One region of the Actinoplanes sp. NBC_00393 genome, then DNA from elsewhere that is predicted to be linked to it. Evidence: predicted binding sites of a transcription regulator. Region 1 holds the regulator's gene; the other holds the start of a gene.
What was found. Region 1 encodes HrcA, which represses chaperone genes, less so after heat shock. Its sites were predicted from a motif close to GGTTNGCACNCTCNNNNNGAGNGTGCNAACC; they were not measured.

Region 1 (3,360 bases):
CGGATGCGCATGCCGTCCTCGACGCCCGCCGGGATCTTCACGGTGAGTGAGCGGCGGGTGCGGATGCGGCCGTCGCCGGCGCAGGTCGGGCAGGGGCTCGGGATGACCGTGCCGTGGCCCTGGCAGTTGGCGCAGGGACGCGACGAGACGACCTGGCCGAGGAAGGTGCGCTGCACCGACTGGACCTCGCCGCGGCCGGCGCAGACCTCGCAGGTGGCCAGGTGGGTGCCGGGCGCGGTGCCGGCGCCGGAGCACTGGGTGCAGAGGACCGCGGTGTCGACGGTGATCGGGGCCTCGACCCCGAACGCGGTCTCCACCAGGTCGAGTTCGAGGCGCAGGATCGCGTCGGCGCCGGGCCGGGTGCGTGGTCGCGGGCCCCGCGAGCCGCCGCCGGCCGCGGTGCCGAAGAACGCGTCCATGATGTCCTGGAAGCCGACGAACGGGCCGGCGCCACCGGGACCGCCGCCGGGGCCACCGCCGCCGGGCGCGAGCGGGTCACCGCCGAGGTCGACGATCTGCCGCTTCTGGTCGTCGGACAGCACCTCGTACGCCGCGTTGATCTCTTTGAACTTCTCGTGCGCCTCGGGATCCGGGTTGATGTCCGGGTGATACTGCCGAGCCAGTTTGCGGTAGGCGCGCTTGATCTCGTCGTCGGTGGCTTCCCGGTTCACACCGAGAATTCCGTAGTAGTCCTTGGCCACGGGGTTTGGAGTCCTCAATCGTCTGCGCGAATCCGTCAATTCTGTGCCAACAGGTCGCCAACGTAGCGTGCCACTGCACGAACAGTAGCGATGGTGCCCGGGTAATCCATGCGGGTCGGGCCCAGCACACCGAGCCCACCAACGATCGTCGCACCCGGTCCGTAACCGCTGCTCACCACGGACGCGGACCGCAGGTTGTCGATCTCGTTCTCGTCGCCGATCCGGACCCGGGTGGTGCTGGGCTCGAGGTCGCCGATGAGCTTGAGCAGGATGACCTCCTCCTCGAGGGCTTCGAGGACGGGGCGCAGCGTGCCCTGGAAGTCCAGCACACCGCCGCGTGTCAAGTTGGCAGTACCCGCCAGCGCGAGGCGCTCCTCACTGCGCTCGACGAGGGTCTCCAGCAGCACCGAGGCGAGACAGGCCATGTCGCCGCGGCGCTCGGGCGCGCACTCGTCGACCAGGTTCTGCACCAGAGGCGGCGCGTCGGCGAGTCGCTGACCAGCAAGTTTCTCGTTGACCCGGCGCCGCAGCTCCCAGACGTCCTCGGGCGGGAGCGGGCCGGGCATCTCCACCAGGCGCTGCTCGACCCGGCCGGTGTCGGTGATCATCACGAACATCAGCCGGGTGGTGGAAATCGGGACAAGTTCCAGATGGCGCACAGCGGAGCGGGACAGGCTCGGATACTGCACCACGGCGACCTGCCGGGTGAGCTGAGCCAGCAACCGGACAGTGCGGTGCACCACGTCGTCGAGGTCGACCGCGCCCACCATGAAACGCTCGATCGCACGGCGCTCGGCCGGGCTGAGCGGCTTGATCCGGGTCAACCGGTCGACGAAGAGCCGGTAACCGGCGTCGGTGGGCACCCGGCCGGCACTGGTGTGCGGCTGCCGGATGTAGCCCTCCTCCTCCAGCACGGCCATGTCGTTGCGGACCGTGGCCGGCGAGACGCCGAGCTGGTGGCGCTCCACGAGAGCCTTGCTGCCGACCGGCTCCCGGGTCTCGACGTAGTCCTCGACGATCGCCCGGAGCACCTCGAGCTTGCGGTCATCCAGACTCATATGACCCCTCCCCCTGACTGGCACTCCCGCGGATAGAGTGCCAGTCTACGTCGCGCCGGGCAGCTACGCGATGATCGAAAGTAGGACCGGGTGCAGACGTGCCGGGGAGGGCGGGCTCAGCCGGAGTGAGCAGCGGATCTAGCGTGTCACCATGATCGAACCGCCTCGTCCCTCCGGTGACGGCAATCCCGGGGACTTCCCACCTCCGCCGTACATCCCGCCGACCTCCGGCGCCGGCGGCTATCCGCCCCCGCCACCACCGCCGCCGGGCTACCAGCAGCCGGGTTACGGGTACGGATACCCGCCACCCCCGGCGGCCGACGACCGCAGCTGGATCCAGCTGACCCACTTCATCAGCGCACTCCTGGCGTTCCTGACCGGCAGCACGCTCGGCTGGGTGATGCCGCTCATCGCGTTCCTGTCGCGGGGCAGCCAGTCGCCGGCGGTCCGCGCCGAGGCGGCGCAGGCCCTGAACTTCCAGATCCTCTGGTCGATCATCACCGTGCTCGGCTACTTCCTGATGTGCGTCCTCGTCGGTTTCGTCATCGTCCCCGTGGCCTGGCTGATCGCCTGGATCGTGCCCCTGATCGCCGGGTTCAAGGCGACCGGCAACCAGCCGTTCCGCTACCCCTTGAACATCTCGATCATCAAGTGACCCCGGACGCGCCGGGCACGGTCCGGCGCGCCTCACAACACGTCGCGGATCACTGCGTCGGCCAGCAGCCGTCCGCGCAGGGTCAGCACCAGCCGCCCGGCCCGGTAAGCCTCCGGGTCCAGCAGACCGTCCTCCAGAGCCTGTGCGGCGCCCGCCCGGTCCACCCGGTCGAGCGGGATGCCCTCGCGCAGCCGCACCCGGAGCATCACGTCCTCCATGTGCCGGTCCTCGTCGGTCAGCAGCTCCCGCCCATGGCCCGGTGACTCGCCGGCGGCCAGGCGTTTCGCGTACGCCGCCGGATGCTTGACGTTCCACCAGCGCACCCCGCCGACGTGGCTGTGCGCGCCCGGTCCCAGCCCCCACCAGTCGGCGCCGGTCCAGTACAGCTCGTTGTGCCGGCAGTTTCCGCCGTTCTTCGCCCAGTTGGACACTTCGTACCAGTCGAAGCCGGCCCCGGTCAGGGCCGCCTCGGCGGCGAGGTACCGGTCGGCGGCGACGTCGTCCTCGGGGTAGGGCAGCTCACCCCGGCGCATCCGGGCCGCCATCCTCGTGCCGTCCTCGACGATCAGGGCGTACGCGCTGACGTGGTCCACCCCCGCGCCGATCACGGTGTCGAGTGATCTGGCGAAGTCCTCCGCGGTCTCCCCCGGCGTCCCGTAGATCAGGTCGAGGTTGACGTGCTCGAACCCGGCCTCGCGCGCTTCCGTCGCGGCCTGGGGCGCCCGGCCGGCGGTGTGCTTGCGGTCCAGGACGCGGAGGACGTTCTCGGCGGCCGACTGCATGCCGAGCGAGATCCGGTTGAAGCCATTTCGTCGCAATCTGGACAAATAGTTTTCGTCTACAGATTCTGGATTGGCTTCCGTGGTCACCTCGGCGTTCGGGGACAGACCCCAGGTGCGGTCGATGCCGTCCAGGATCCGGGCCAGGTCGTCCGCCGCCAGCAGGG
Region 2 (3,360 bases), 2.1 Mb from region 1:
ACGAGGCCCCTCACCTGAGCTTGGCGACAATCTCCGAGGGACCCAACGACCCCAGTGCTGACCCATGCGGAGGCAGTGGTGCGTCCGTCCTCCCGACCAAATTCCTACCGCCGCTTCCAGCGGGCCGCCCACGGCCGCAGCGGCAGGTCCTCGGGATAGCCGCCGTCCTTCAGCCCGGCCCTGCGTTCGAAGAAGTTGCGGACGCCGTAGGACCTGGTCAGGGAGTACGACCAGCCGCAGGCCAGCCAGTAGGCAGGCCAGAAGAGCGGTCCGAGTACGGCGTACTGGCCGGCGTGCCGGCTCTCGTGGGCCAGCAGCGCCGCCCGCTCCTCGGCCAGCAGCCAGTCCGCGGTGCGCCGGGTGAGGATCACCGAGCCGACCGTGAAGCACGAGTTCGGCGGCACCCGCAGCCGGTATCCCTCGGCGATGATGATGCCGTCGCGGCCGCGCCGGACCCGGGCCCCGGACAGCAGCGCCAGCAGCAGGCCCGCGCCGGTGGTCCCGTTGATCGTGGTCAGGAAGGTGCGCGTGCGATGCCGCATCAGATCCTCCGCCGCATCTGCAGCTCGGCGAGCGCCGGGACGGTCGGGTGGCGCAGCCGGACCCCGGTGTCGGTGAAACCCAGTTTTTCGTACGCCCGGACGGCCCGATCGTTGCCGACCACCACTTCCAGCATCAGCTCGTTGCGCCCGGCCGCGGCGGACCAGTCGGCCACCGCGTCGATCAGCTGGGCGAGCACCTTGCCACCCCGGTACGCCGGAGTCAGGTACACCGCGAAGACCACGGTGCAACCCGGCTCGTCCGGGACGGTGGTCCCGCCGGCGTGCCCGATCAGCGGCCCGCCCGGGTCGGCGATGAACTGGGCCGTCTCCGGGCCGGTGGCGGACTGCCGGATCCGCTGCCGGTAGTTCTCGTGCGGACGGGCGGCCGCCTGGGCCAGTGTCTCCAGGAAGGCGAGGGGACTGTCCGCCAGCATCTCCAGGCGCAGCGCGCGCATCCGCCCGGTGTCCTCGGGGATGACCCGGCGCACGGTCCAGTTCTCCATGTGGTTCTCACTACCGGGCGGACGGCGTCGCGGCAACCGGCTTGGCGTAAAGAGGACGCCCGACCTGGGCCTCAAGATCTTTGCCGGGAAACCGCGGCCTGTTCGAGGGTTTCGCGGGAAGATGGGGTTTCTTGCACTCGCCATCGGAGAGTGCTAAACAAGTGATTGGCACTCGCGCCTGCTGAGTGCCAGCAGGTCGGGACGGTGGGGTTCCGGTCGCGGCGTCGCCATCGGCGCCGGGGCACGGAACCGGTCGTCGCGGGCTATCCGGCTCGGCCTGAGGACGTCACATCGCCAGGTGGTGACGTCCACAGACGTTCCTCAACGTGCGGAGAGCGGGGCCGAACAGGCCCGGCGCCGCGGATGTCCGGGAGGACAACGCCGTATGGCCAAGATCATCGCATTCGACGAGGAGGCTCGTCGGGGCCTCGAGCGGGGCATGAACCAGCTCGCCGACGCGGTCAAGGTGACCCTCGGTCCCAAGGGCCGCAACGTGGTTCTCGAGAAGAAGTGGGGCGCCCCCACGATCACCAACGATGGTGTATCCATCGCCAAGGAGATCGAGCTCGAGGACTCGTACGAGAAGATCGGCGCTGAGCTGGTCAAGGAGGTCGCCAAGAAGACCGACGACGTGGCCGGTGACGGCACGACGACGGCGACCGTTCTCGCCCAGGCCCTGGTCCGTGAGGGCCTGCGCAACGTCGCCGCGGGTGCGAACCCGATGGCCCTGAAGCGGGGCATCGAGGCCGCGGTGGCGAGCGTCTCCGAGGGTCTCTCGCAGCTCGCGAAGGACGTGGAGACCAAGGAGCAGATCGCCTCCACCGCCTCCATCTCCGCCGGTGACTCCACGGTCGGCGAGATCATCGCCGAGGCCATGGACAAGGTCGGCAAGGAAGGCGTCATCACCGTCGAGGAGAGCAACACCTTCGGCCTCGAGCTCGAGCTCACCGAGGGTATGCGCTTCGACAAGGGCTACATCTCGGCGTACTTCATGACCGACGCCGAGCGCATGGAGGCCGTCTTCGACGACCCCTACATCCTGATCGCGAACAGCAAGATCTCCGCGGTCAAGGACCTGCTGCCGGTCCTCGAGAAGGTCATGCAGTCGGGCAAGCCGCTGATCATCATCGCCGAGGACGTCGAGGGCGAGGCCCTGGCGACCCTGGTGGTGAACAAGGTCCGTGGCACCTTCAAGTCCGTCGCCGTCAAGGCCCCGGGCTTCGGTGACCGCCGCAAGGCCATGCTGGAGGACATCGCCATCCTGACCGGTGGCGCCGTCATCAGCGAAGAGGTCGGCCTCAAGCTGGACGCCGCTGACCTGTCCCTGCTGGGCCAGGCCCGCAAGGTCGTCATCACCAAGGACGAGACCACCATCGTCGACGGTGCCGGCAACGCCGAGCAGATCCAGGGCCGGGTCAACCAGATCCGCGCCGAGATCGAGCGTTCGGACTCCGACTACGACCGTGAGAAGCTGCAGGAGCGCCTGGCCAAGCTGGCCGGCGGTGTTGCGGTGATCAAGGTCGGCGCGGCCACCGAGGTCGAGCTGAAGGAGCGCAAGCACCGCATCGAGGACGCCGTTCGCAACGCGAAGGCGGCCGTCGAGGAGGGCATCGTCCCCGGTGGTGGCGTCGCGCTGGTGCAGGCCGGCAAGACCGCGTTCGACAAGCTGGACCTGACCGGCGACGAGGCCACCGGTGCCAACATCGTCAAGGTCGCGCTCGACGCCCCGCTGCGTCAGATCGCCGTGAACGCCGGCCTCGAGGGCGGCGTCGTGGTGGAGAAGGTGCGCAACCTGGCGGCCGGCCACGGCCTGAACGCTGCCAACGGTGAGTACGTGGACCTGCTGGCCGCGGGCATCATCGACCCGGCCAAGGTCACCCGCTCGGCGCTGCAGAACGCCGCGTCGATCGCCGCGCTGTTCCTCACCACCGAGGCCGTCGTGGCCGACAAGCCCGAGAAGACCCCGGCTCCGGCCGGCGCCCCGGGCGGCGGTGACATGGACTTCTGAGTCCATCAGTAACACCTGAAAAGGGCGGGTCGCCTCGGCGGCCCGCCCTTTTCAGCGCTCCCGCCGGGGTTCGGCCGGTTCAGTGCTCCCGCCGGGGTTCGGCCGGTTCAGCGCTCCCGCCGGGGTCCGGCCGGTTCAGCGCTCCCGCCGGGGTTCGGGCCGGCCGGCGAGCCAGTGCAGGGCGATTCCGGTGAGCACGGCGGCCGCGCCGTATCGGACCACGACGAGCACGTCGTGCCCGGTGAGGGGCAGGTCGCGGGCCGCAGTGACGTGCACCGTGACGGTTCCGGTGGCGGTGCCGCCCCGG

Region 2: groL (chaperonin GroEL) is a predicted target of HrcA. The motif match lies at 1,174-1,204, and genes of this name have one in related genera.

What each region holds. Positions count from the first base shown of each region.
Region 1 covers NZ_CP107942.1:9,969,006-9,972,365, reverse strand. The annotation lists gene dnaJ (molecular chaperone DnaJ) at 1-701, opposite strand, end outside; gene hrcA (heat-inducible transcriptional repressor HrcA) at 737-1,759, opposite strand; gene OHA21_RS46255 (DUF4870 domain-containing protein) at 1,911-2,414, shown strand; gene hemW (radical SAM family heme chaperone HemW) at 2,447-3,360, opposite strand, start outside.
Region 2 covers NZ_CP107942.1:7,854,457-7,857,816, reverse strand. The annotation lists gene OHA21_RS36385 (hypothetical protein) at 105-542, opposite strand; gene OHA21_RS36380 (GNAT family N-acetyltransferase) at 542-1,045, opposite strand; gene groL (chaperonin GroEL) at 1,431-3,053, shown strand; gene OHA21_RS36370 (Ig-like domain-containing protein) at 3,189-3,360, opposite strand, start outside.